Regions from separate parts of the Fusobacterium sp. genome, predicted to be linked through region 1. Evidence: riboswitches for the same ligand, from Rfam matches in the RefSeq annotation. Region 1 holds a riboswitch; each other region holds the start of a gene.

Evidence for each region. Region 1 has a riboswitch for cobalamin ahead of E6771_RS09565 (ABC transporter substrate-binding protein). Riboswitches for the same ligand answer to the same signal wherever they lie in the genome.
Region 2: linked by a shared signal. The riboswitch ahead of E6771_RS13635 (sugar phosphate isomerase/epimerase) and the one ahead of E6771_RS09565 (ABC transporter substrate-binding protein) in region 1 are both predicted to bind cobalamin.
Region 3: linked by a shared signal. The riboswitch ahead of nikB (nickel ABC transporter permease) and the one ahead of E6771_RS09565 (ABC transporter substrate-binding protein) in region 1 are both predicted to bind cobalamin.
Region 4: linked by a shared signal. The riboswitch ahead of E6771_RS03390 (cobyric acid synthase) and the one ahead of E6771_RS09565 (ABC transporter substrate-binding protein) in region 1 are both predicted to bind cobalamin.

Annotation. Positions count from the first base shown of each region.
Region 1 covers NZ_JAWDXO010000020.1:50,773-53,972, forward strand. The annotation lists gene E6771_RS09555 (TonB-dependent receptor) at 1-117, opposite strand, end outside; gene E6771_RS09560 (TonB-dependent receptor plug domain-containing protein) at 87-593, opposite strand; cobalamin riboswitch at 763-942, opposite strand; cobalamin riboswitch at 1,134-1,306, shown strand; gene E6771_RS09565 (ABC transporter substrate-binding protein) at 1,385-2,263, shown strand; gene E6771_RS09570 (TonB-dependent receptor) at 2,264-3,200, shown strand, end outside.
Region 2 covers NZ_JAWDXO010000040.1:25,724-28,923, forward strand. The annotation lists gene E6771_RS13625 (hypothetical protein) at 1-134, shown strand, start outside; gene E6771_RS13630 (cobyric acid synthase) at 241-1,734, opposite strand; cobalamin riboswitch at 1,894-2,071, shown strand; gene E6771_RS13635 (sugar phosphate isomerase/epimerase) at 2,137-3,105, shown strand.
Region 3 covers NZ_JAWDXO010000003.1:144,118-147,317, reverse strand. The annotation lists gene E6771_RS02910 (GNAT family N-acetyltransferase) at 98-967, shown strand; cobalamin riboswitch at 1,039-1,213, shown strand; gene nikB (nickel ABC transporter permease) at 1,433-2,371, shown strand; gene nikC (nickel transporter permease) at 2,373-3,197, shown strand.
Region 4 covers NZ_JAWDXO010000004.1:93,934-97,133, reverse strand. The annotation lists gene E6771_RS03395 (ATP-dependent helicase) at 1-1,094, shown strand, start outside; cobalamin riboswitch at 1,301-1,479, shown strand; gene E6771_RS03390 (cobyric acid synthase) at 1,650-3,128, shown strand; gene cbiB (adenosylcobinamide-phosphate synthase CbiB) at 3,132-3,200, shown strand, end outside.

The DNA of each region.
Region 1 (3,200 bases):
AAGTTTTCCTATATCATCATCGTCTCTCCAGCTATTTATTTTAGACCTTGAATAATCTACTTTTAAAGCTAATTTATCAGTAGCCTTTACACTTGAAGAAACTCCATATTTCCAGATATTTTTTTATCACTATCTTTTCCAAAAATATTTTTAGAAAGTATATTGATAACTCCTCCAGAAGCACCATCTCCATAAAGAATTCCCCCACCATTAGGAATAACCTCTATTCTCTCAATAGAACTTATAGGAATATTACTAGCTTCAGCACTTGAAATTCTTACTCCATCATATGTAATAATAGAGTTTCTTTCTGCATGAACAGAACTGTATCCACCAATATCAAAAGCAATATTTCCATAGTAATTTTTAGCCATTATTCCAGGAACCATTCTAAGAGCAGCTGCTAAATCTTGTGCTCCTTTTTCCTCAATTTCCTGTGCTGTAACTATTGTAATGTTAGCAGCAGTATTTCTTACTGTAGTTTCAAAGTTTTCAGTAGAAATAACACTTTCATTAAGTTTTGTGCTTTGTATTTCTTCAGCGTATACAGATGAGCTTAGAACCAAAGCTAAAATTCCAATTTTTTTGTACATTTCTTTCCTCCATATTTTTAATATTTAATAATAAAAATTCAGGCACTTTGGTAGAAATGATAGATATTATTTATTAGAAATAAAAAAACTCTAATAAAATAGAGTATCTACCTTACTAGAGAGTCAATTTAAAAATATGTTTAAAAAGTAAAAAAGCACTTATAAAAACAATGATATTTGACTATTTGGTAAGTCTTCTGACTTAGTTTCATTCTACTTTCACGTCTTCCCAGTTTCCCAGTGACATAATGTGATTTCGTCCACCATACAGCAGCTTTCGCTGTGTGGGATTTTCACCCATCTTCCTCTATTAAGCTTTACAAAAAGCACCTAAATATATTTTATTACACTGATGATTATACTAGAACAATTATTTAATGTCAATTAAAATTGACATATTTCAAAAATCGAAATAGAGACAAGAATAAAAGCAATAAAAAGTTATATAAAAAAATATAATTTGAAATATGGACAGCAGAAAATTTTTAATTATTCGTTTGACTAAAAAAATGAAGTATTGTATAATTAATCAAAATGTAAAAATATAATAGAATCTATGGTTCATTTAGTTGATTAAAAGGGAAACAGGTTTAAATCCTGTATGGTCCCGCCACTGTGAGATGGATGAAAGCAAATTCCACTGGCTATAGCTGGGAAGGATGTAAGTAAGATGAAGTCAAGTCAGGAGACCTACCAAAGATTTATTTATTCTATATCTGCGAGGACGGATAAGGTATTCTTATGCCGTCTTTTTATTTTAAGAACGGTTTTTTTATTTTTTGGAGAAAGATATGTTAAAAAAATTATTTTTATTAATATTTACAATAAATACAATTGTCTTTGGAAAAGTTCCACAAAGAGCTGTGTCAGCATCACAATTTACTACTGAAATTCTTCTTGCCATAGGAGCAGAGAACCAGATGGCAGGAACAGCTTTCCTTGATAATGCAATACTTCCAGAATTGGAAGAAAAGTATAAAAAGATTCCTATATTATCAAATAAATATCCAAGTAAAGAAACATTTTATTCAGTAAATCCTGATTTTGTTACAGGATGGAAATCACTAAGTGCACCAGCTAATTTAGGAACAGTAGAAGAATTAAATAGCAATGGAGTAGAAGTATTTTTTATGAAGTCTTTGGAAAGCAGTGATATAAATGATGTATTCAGCGATATTACGGAATTGGGAAAGATATTTGATAAAGAAAAAAATGCTGAAAATATTGTTTTCACTATGAAAGAGAATCTTGAAAAAATAAAAGAAAAACTCCCAAAAGAGAAGATAAGAATATTCCCATATGATGGAGGAGAAACAGCTCCCTTTGTTGTTGGAGGAAGTGGAATAGGAAATACTGTTATAGAACTGGCTGGAGGAGAAAATATATTTAAGGATATTAGGGCAAGTTTTGGAAATGGAACTTGGGAAAAAGTATTGATAGAGGATCCTGATATGATATTGATTATAGATTATGGAGATAATACTATTGATAAAAAAATAGAATATTTGAAAGAAAAATCACCTATAAAAGAATTGGATGCAGTAAAAAATGAGAGATTTGCAGTGATAGGGTTAGTAGATATATCAGCAGGAATAAGAAATATAGATGCAGTTAAAAAACTAGCAAAAATGTTTCATAATGTGGAGATAAGTATCAAAGGGGAGATTTAGATGAAAAAAACAGTAGTATTATTCTTTGTGTTATCAGCAATGAATTTTGCCTCATCAGAAGATTTATCAGTAAAATTGGAAGATTCAGTTATATCAGGGGAAGGTTTTTATAACACTGTGAGAAATACATCTAAAACTATTTATACAGTGACTTCTGATGATATTCAAGAAAGTGGAGCACAATCAATACCAGAAGCTTTAAAAATGGTACCTGGAATAAAAATAGCAGAAGGGTATGATGGAAATGGAGTAGTGGATATCAGAGGGCAAGGGAAACAATATAATAGAAATACAGCTGTTATTGTAGATGGGATAAGAATAAATCCTTTTGATTGGGGAGCACCAGATTTATATTCTATCCCTATTGAATCTATTGAAAAAATAGAAGTAATACCAGCTAATACTTCAGTAGTATATGGAGATAATACAGTTGGAGGAGTAATAAATATCATAACTAAAAATGGAATTGGAAAAGATAGGCTTGTTCTAGGAACACAGATTGAATCACACAAAGGTGCTAAGGGAACAGTTGATTTTAATACTGTTGTAGGTAATACAGCAATATTTGGAAATTATCTAAATAAAAAAAGTGATGGATATAGAGAAAATTCAAGATCAAAATATGAAAATGTAGAATTAGGTATAAATAGTCAGCTTGATGAAAAAAATAGTATATTATTTAAATATAGCTACAACAATAGCTATAAAAGATTGCCAGGAAAATTAACTCAAGAGAAATTAGATGAAAACAGAGAACAGGCAGAAAATTTAAATGATTGGATGTTTAGTGAAACCAATAGATTTTTAGGAGCATACACATATAAAAATGAAAATCTGGAAATTTCAGAGCAATTAAGCTATCAAGAAAAACATATAGATGGGAAAAGTGATACACTGCAAAAAGATCTTTCTGACTTAAATAATATTTTGAAGTTTA
Region 2 (3,200 bases), on a different contig from region 1:
TAATAAAAAAGCCAATAGATATACTATTGGCTAAAAAACTTTTTTATGCTCATAAAGATAAAAATTGTATCTTTAATCTTTTCCAAAAGAAATCTAATCAGTCAGCCATTGAAAGTGGAATATTAATTTTATAAGTTAGATATACCATGCCTTTCATGCCTCAATAACATTTTATTTCCCCCAGTTTTATTTTTTATCTAAGTTATACTACTAAAAAAAATCAGATATGTCAATAAAAAATTATTTTAAAATATTGTATATTGCATCTATATCTAAATTATTTCTAAGTAAATCAGCTAATTTATTATATTCATTTTCTTTAAATTCAGAAAATTCAAAAAGTTCATCCAACATATTTAATCCTTTTTTCTTTCTGATATTATTTAAAAACGTTCTGGTAAACTTACTATTATCAAAAATACCATGTATATATGTTCCAAAAGCATTATCTTTTGCAAGTACAGTATAATCAGTTTCAACAGTAAGATTTTTCTCATTTCCATGTGTAACTCCCTGATGAATCTCATAGCCTTTTATATGAAGTCCATTGCATCCATATAATAGCTCACAGTCGGATTCAGAAAGAGTTTTTTCTACTTGCTTTGTATATTTTGTTTTATCCATTGTAGTAACAGTATCCATTATTCCAAAACCTTCAGTTTTTTCTATATCGCTTTCAATATGATGTGGGTCAAAAATTTCTTTTCCCATCATTTGAAAACCGCCACATATACCTACTACTGTAGTTCCAGTAGAATATAATTTTTTTATTTTATCAAAAATACCATTAGCTTTTAATAACTCAAGATCAGAAAGAGTATTTTTACTTCCAGGTAGAATAATTATATCTTCTTCCCCAAGTTGCTCAGGACTGTATATATAATTTAGTGCTACATCTGAATATTGACTTAAAGCATCAAAATCTGTATAATTAGACATTTTATTAGTTCTGATTACACTAATATTTATATCTCGTTTTTCATTGGTATTAGTAGTCAGTTTTTTAGCTAAAACATCTTCTTCTTCAATATCAAGTTTTTTATAAGGAACTACACCTAAAACTTTAATATCCATTCCTTCATCTTTCAGCTTTTTTTCAAACATATCTATACCAGGTTTTAAAAGCTCTAAATCGCCTCTAAATTTGTTGATGATGACTCCTTTTATTCTTTTTCTGTCATTTTCATCAAGTAAGGCAATGGTTCCATAAAGTGAAGCAAAAACTCCACCAGTTTCAATATTTCCAACTAAAATAACAGGAGCATCTACAAGTTCGGCCATTCCCATATTTACCAAATCCCATTTTCTAAGATTAATTTCAGCTGAACTTCCTCCACCTTCAAGAACTCCAATATCAAAATTATTTTCTATTATTTCATAATTTCTTTTTGCAATGAGTTTCAATTCCCTAGAATTGGAAAAATAATCTGCAGCATTCATATTTGTATCAGGAATTCCTTCAATGATAATTTGTGAGTTATTATCAGAATTAGGTTTTAAAAGTATTGGATTCATAAAGACTCTAGGGAGTTCCATAGCTGCTTCAGCTTGTACAACCTGAGCTCTTCCCATTTCCAATCCATCAATATCCACAAAGGAATTAAGGGCCATATTTTGAGATTTAAAAGGAGAAACTCTATATCCATCTTGAGCAAAAATTCTACATAATCCAGCAGTAATGATGCTCTTTCCAACAGATGAACCAGTTCCTTGTATCATAATTTTTTTATGCATAATACACCTCTATTGATATTTTCTTTCAATTTAATGGTATCATAGTTTTATGTATAATTTCAACAGCTAAAAAATATATGGATAAGATACAAAACTTTTAATATTTGAATGTAACTTTAAAGATATTGACAAAAATATTAAAAAATTATATTATTAAGTTGATAAAAAATAGAAATAGGTGCTTATTTGAGCTTAATAAAGGAAGTTGGGTGTAAATCCCACACAGCGAAAGCTACTGTATAGAGGACGAAATCATGATATGCCACTGGGAAACTGGGAAGGCGTGAAAGTAGGGTGAATCTGAGTCAGGAGACTTACCAATAGAGAAAGATATATGAGAATATATTTATCCAATAAGGTAGGGAAACTATTTTATTGGATTTTTTATTTGGAGGGTTTTCAATGAGAAAGATACTTAATATAACAGATTTTTCTACTAATGAAGAAAATAAAAAAATGATGAAATATTATTGTGATAAGTACAACTTTAAAGGATTTGAACTTATCAAATTTGATTTGCAGAAAGATAATGCTTCTTTAAATAATTTAATAGAAGGGTATCATATGAGGTTTTTTCCTATGTGGCTAGATATTTATCTTGGAAAATATGAAATACTTAGAGAAAAATTTAAAGAGAAACAGGAAATATTTTATTGGTGTGGCGGAAATAGCAGAGAGGAATTAATTGATTATTATAAAAAAGAACTGAAAACGGCAGAAAAACTTGAAGTGGAATATGTTGTATTTCATGCCTGTTATGTAGATGATGAAGGAAGCTTAATATATGAATTTCCATATTCAGATAGAGATGTTCTTCAAAATGTTGTAGCATTGCTGAATGATATCTTTGAAGATAAAAAGTATAAATTTAAACTTCTTTTGGAAAATTTATGGTGGCCAGGACTTAGATTAACTTCAAAAAAAGAAATAGAGTTTTTATTAAATAATATAAAATATAAAAATATTGGATTTATGCTTGATACAGGACATATGTTGAATAATGAGCCAAAACTTAGAACAATGGATGAAGGGATAGAATATATTGAGAAAAATATTGATGAGATAGGGGAATTAAAAAAATATATAAAAGGTGTTCATTTGAATTTTTCTCTTTCTGGAAAATATTTAAGTGATGCTATAGAAAGACATAAAAATTCGTTGATTGAAAGAGAGGAAACCTTGAACAATATATATAGTCATGTAAGTCAGATAGATCAACATCTTCCTTTTGAAGATATAAGAATAGTAAAAATATTAGAAAATTTACCACTGGATTGGGTGGTATATGAATTTATATATTACAACAATGATGATCTTGAAAATAAAGTAAAATCTCAAGATAAAATATTAAAAACTTTAAATTTTAAATAGAGAATCTGTTAATTTAAAATGAAAACTAGCTCTGAAAAGTTGAAAAGGTATAAAAAGTGCTTTTAGAAAATTTCTATCCTAAAAAAGAGTATCAC
Region 3 (3,200 bases), on a different contig from region 1:
AAAATTTTTTATGTATTATTCTTAAATATTTATATAACTAAAATGGAAGAAATAACTTAATAAAAAATTATCTGCTTTACTTAAAGGAAGTGATATTGTGGAATATAAATTGGTTAAACAGATAAGAGATAATGAAATTCTTCGTAGAAGTTTTATAAAACTTGCAGAAAAAGTATTTGATCTTTCTTTTGAAAATTGGCATCAAAATGGATTTTGGACAGATAAATATATTCCATATGTATTAGCAGAAAATGGAAAGAAAGTAGTTGCAAATGTATCTGTAAATATTATAGATACAGTGTGGGAAAATAAATCAAAACGTTATATACAATTAGGAACTGTAATGACTGATCCAGAATATAGAAATAGGGGATTTTCATCTCAGTTGATTAGAGAAATTATTTCAGAATGGAGAGAAAAATGTGATGCTGTTTATTTGTTTGCAAATTCCAATGTTCTTAACTTTTATCCAAAATTTGGATTTGTAAAGGCAGCAGAGTATCAATATAGTTTGCCTTTTTCAGCAATGAAAAGAGAATTTAGAAAACTTGAAATGAGTAATTCAGAGGATAATTTTATATTGAAAAAATATTATGAAAAGTCTAATCCTTTTTCAGCATTTTCAATGAATAATAATTATGGGTTGCTTATGTTTTATTGCAGTTTTTTTATGAAAGAGCATATATATTATTCGAAAAAGTATGATACAGTATGTATAGCAATAAAGAATGAAGATATTTTAACATGTTTTGATATTTTTGGCAGTGATAATTATTCTATGGAAGAAATAATTTTTAGTATTGGATTCGAAGGTATTAAACAGGTAGTTCTGGGATTTACTCCAAAGGAATGTAAGAACTATTGTGGTACAAAAATAGAAAATGATGATACATTATTTGTTTTAAACAGTAAAGAAAATCTTTTTATAGACAATAAACTTATGTTTTCATTGCTGTCTCATGCTTAAAAGGGAAGATATATACTTTTTTAGTATAAAAAAGTTGACAAAAAATAATATACATGATTTAATTCTTATTAGAATAGATGTATAAATTAGGTGCTTATAGCTTAAAAGAGGAAGTAGGTTAAACTCCTACGCAGCCCCCGCTACTGTAAGATTGATGAAACTATTAAAACCACTGGAAAATTCTGGGAAGGGATAGGAGTAAAGTGAAATCAAGCCAGGAGACTTATCTAATTTTAGTTTTAACTTTTATCGGGGAGATAATAGTGATGAATTATTATATAATAAGATATATTTATTAAAAAATAATATTTATAATTATTGAAAATAATCAATTCTTTAAGACTAAAATTTTAAAAATAAAGAGAATCTCTATTTTAAAATTTTAGGTATAAGGAGTTGATTTTTTTATTTTAATTTTTGGAAAAATAAATATATTAAAGTTAGAATTGAGGAGAGGAAAATCTGATGAATGGAAAAAGTTTTTTAAAAAAAATACTTCAAATAGGAATTGTTCTGTTTGGTATAAGTTTTTTAACATTTGCATTGATATATTTATCTCCTGGAGATCCAGCAGAAATTATGCTGACTGCTTGTGGGAATATTCCAACACCAGAACTTTTGACACAAACGAGAATAGAATTGGGGTTAGATAAGCCATTTTTAACTCAATATGGAGAATGGCTTTTGAAAATATGCAGAGGAGATATGGGATATTCTTATTCTTTAAAGGTTCCAGTGTGGGGAAAACTTATTTCTAATTTCTTTATAACTTTTAAATTGGCAGCATCATCATTGATTTTAATGGTTGTAATATCAATACCATTAGGTATACTAGCAGCAGTAAATAGAAATAAAAAAATAGATTATTTTGTAAGAGGATTTACTTTTATAGGAATATCAGTTCCAAGTTTTTGGCTGGGATTAATATTTCTAAGTATATTTGGAGTAAAATTAAAACTTGTGCCAATAGCTGGTGGAACAGCAAATTTAAAAGCTTTAATACTTCCAGCAGTAACATTGGCTCTAGCAATGTCTGCAAAATATACAAGACAGGTTAGAACAACAGTATTAGATGAATTAAGGCAGGAATATGTGACTGGTGCAAGGATAAGAGGAATGAGTGAAAGAGTAATAATGATTAAACATGTTCTCCCAAATGTATTGCTTCCTTTAGTAACACTTTTAGGATTGTCTCTAGGAAGTTTATTGAGTGGAACAGCAGTTGTAGAAATAGTATATAACTGGCCTGGAATGGGGAGTATGGCTGTAAGAGCAATTTCTACTCATGACTATCCATTAGTGCAGGGATATGTTTTATTTATAGCATTGTTTTATATGCTGATAAATCTAATAGTTGATGGTTCATACAAATATTTAGATCCTAGATTGGGGGAGAAACATTAAAATGGATTTACTAAAAAGATTAATGAAAAATAAGCAGTTTGTATTTTTTTCTATATTGGCATTAATGGTTGTATTAATAGCTGTTTTTGCTCCATGGATTGCAGTTAAAAATCCTTATGATGCAATAATGACTGATTCTCTGATTCCACCTGGTGAAAAATATATGTGGGGAACAGACAGATTAGGAAGAGATATATTTTCAAGAATAGTTTATGGAACAAGACCATCATTAATAATGACATTTACTTTGGTATCAGTTGTATTTTTACTAGGAACAGGTTTTGGAATACTGGCAGGATATTTTGGAGGTATCATAGATACAATTATTATGAGATTTGCAGATATGATGATTTCATTTCCTGGATTAGTTTTAGCAATAGCAGTAGCTGGACTATTAGGACCAAGCATGACTAATGCAGTGCTTGCTATAGCATTGGTAAGCTGGCCAAAATATGCAAGACTGGCAAGAAGCCTAGTTTTGAAAATTAAAAACAATATGTATATAGAGGCAGCTATTGTGGGAGGAGCAAGAACAGGTAAAATAATAGAAAGATATTTAATCCCTAATATGATACCAACAATGATTGTAACAGCTACTACAGATATAGGAACAATGATGTTAGAACTTGCGTCATTATCTTTTTTAGGATTTGGAGCACAGGCACCAACTCCAGAATGGGGATTGATGTTGAATGAGGGAAGAACATATATAACAAAAGCCTCTTGGCTGATAATGTATCCAGGAATAGCTATAATAGCAGTAGTAATAATATTCAATATGCTGGGTGACAGCATTCGTGATATTTTAGATCCTAAGGAAAACTAAAAA
Region 4 (3,200 bases), on a different contig from region 1:
TTCAAAAGGAATTTTTGAAAATCTTGGTAGGTATGGAAGGAAACATAATGGCAGTGGGAGATGATTATCAAAGTATATATGGATTTAGAGGAGCAGATTTTAAAAATATTCTTAGGTTTGGTAAAGATTTTCATAACAGTAAATTGATAAAATTAGAAAAAAATTATAGAAGCAGTGATGAAATAATTCAATATGTGAATAAAATATCTGAAGATTTTCTTTTGAAATACAATAAAAATACAAAAGGAACTATGAAAAAAGGAGAAAATCCACATATTATAAGTTTTCTCAATGAAGAAAAGCAAGGGGAATTTATCTGCAGAAAAATAAAGGAACTGGAGGAAAGAGGAATTCCCTATGAAGAAATAGCTGTTCTTTATCGTAATAAATATATAGTTCATAAATTGGAAAGATTAATGAAAGAAAAAGATATACCTTTTAATTTACAAGAAGATAAAGAAATTTTTTTTGGAAGTCCTTTAGATATTTATTTAAAAATACTAGAGGTATGGAATGATAAGGAAAATATTTTAAAATGGGAAGAATTAATAAGAATACTACCAAAAAATTATTCATATTCTGTATTGAACATAACAAGAAAAAAAGAAACTGAAGATAAATTATTAAATAAATTAATAAAAATAAGTGATAAAATATCAAATTATTCCATAGAAGAAATATTAAATAAATGTGAAAAGCTTACATTTGAAATTCTTGAAATAAAAACGGTATTTTCTAAGGAAGAAATAGATTTTTTTAAAGAAGTAAAAAGCAGTATAAGAAAAAAAGAAGATTTAGAAACCTATATAAAAGAATTAAGAAATATTTTAAATATTGAAAAGAAGATAACCAAAGGAAAAGTTTCTTTATTATCTGTGCATAGTTCCAAAGGATTGGAATGGGAAGCAGTATTTATACCAACATTGCTGGAAGGAATATTTCCAAGCAATATTGGAGAAAAAAATCTAGAAGAAGAAAAAAGATTATTTTATGTAGCCTGCAGCAGAGGAAAAAAATATTTATATCTTTTGTATCCAGAATATTTCTATGAAAAAGTTGGATATTTTGATAAAAAATCTTCTTTTTTAAAATAGGTATATAGAATAATTAAATATCTGTAAAAATAATATAAAATTAATTTTAAAATTTATATGTGTTTTTATTTATAAAATACCTATTTTTGTTTTATAAATTAAATAGATTAATTTCTCTCAATATAATCATTTTCTGCATAGTTCTCAGTGATTTAAGCCTTTAAAAAGCTTGACTAAAGTATTAATAATTTGTATAATTAGTATGTGAAAAATAAATTTTTTAAGGTTTGCATATCTGCGATTAAAAGGGAAGATAAGTGAAAAACTTACACGGTCCCGCCACTGTGAAGATGACGAAAACAGGTTAACCACTGAAATATTTCGGGAAGGGCTGTTAGTAGAATGAATCTGAGTCAGGAGACCTGCCTTAAAGACTTTAACTATCCTGCGGGGACGGGAAGTGTATATTTACTATACTTCTCTCCAGTATTAAATTTGGAGGAGAAAAAAAGTGCTTGAGTATTTTATAGTGGCTAATAATATATTTAAAATGACAGTATCAATTTTTTAATTGATACTTTTTTTAGTATAAAAATATTCATGAGGGAGTAGATTATGAAACATAGAAATATAATGATAGTAGGAACATCATCTGGAGCTGGAAAGAGTATAACTGTAACAGGACTATGTAGGATTTTTTATAATGATGGATATAGTGTAGCCCCTTTCAAATCACAGAATATGGCATTAAACTCATTTATAACAAAAGATGGAGATGAAATGGGGAGAGCTCAGGTAGTTCAGGCTATGGCTGGAAAAATTGAACCTCAAGCTTTTATGAATCCAATTTTGCTGAAACCTACAACTGCTAAAAAGATACAAGTTATAGTAAATGGAAAATCTATTGGAAATATGAGTGGATTGGAGTATGGAAAATTTAAACTTACTTTGAAACCAGAATTAATGAATTCATACAATAAAATTAAAGACAACTTTGATATATGTGTAATAGAAGGAGCAGGAAGTCCAGTAGAAATTAATATTAAAGAAGAGGATATAGCCAATATGGGAATGGCTGCTATGGCAGATGCACCTGTAATTTTAGTTGCAGATATAGATAGAGGTGGGGTATTTGCTTCTGTATATGGAACAATAATGCTTATGACCCCAGAAGAAAGAGCCAGAGTAAAGGGAGTAATAATAAATAAATTTAGGGGAGATGTAGAAATACTTAAACCAGGATTAAAAAAATTGGAAGAACTTACAGGAGTTCCAATTGTGGGCGTGCTTCCATACAGTGATGTAGATATAGAAGATGAAGATAGTCTAACAGATAAATTTAAAAAATCAAAAAATACTAAGGGAATAAAGGTTTCTGTTATAAAACTAAAACATATTTCTAATTTTACAGATTTAGATGCTTTAGGTATACAGGAAGATGTAAGCATAAATTATATAACTTCAGCAGAAGAATTAGGAGATGAAGATATAATTGTCATACCTGGTTCTAAAAATACAATAGATGACCTGAAAGATTTAAAGGATAGAGGAATCGCTGTTGAGATTATAAAAGCTTCAAGAAAAGGAACTGTAATAATAGGAATATGTGGTGGTTTCCAAATGCTTGGAGAAAGAGTAAAAGACCCATATGGAATTGAAAGTGATATTAAAGAGATACCAGGATTAGGTATATTAGATATGGAAACTATAATGGAAAAAGAAAAAAATACAACTCAGTATTCAGGAGAATTTAATAATACAACTGGGATTATTTCAGGATTAAATGGAATAAAAATAAAAGGCTATGAGATACATCAAGGAGTTACAGCTGGAAATGAAAGAGTAGTGACAAATGATGATCATATAGTTGCAGTGGTAAAAGATAATATATTTGGAACATATCTTCATGGAATATTTGATAATGAAGAAGTGACAAGAAGTATATTAAATAAGATAAGAGAGAAAAAAGGCTTGGAAAAAATGGAAGCAGGAATAACCTTTGATGAATATAGAGAACAGGAATTTGATAAACTTGAAAAAATATTTAGAAAAAATTTAGATATGAAAAAAATATATGAAATACTAGGTGAGTAGAAGATGAATTTTATAATGAAATATGGAATTGCATATGTAATGGATTTGATATTTGGTGATCCTCATTGGTTT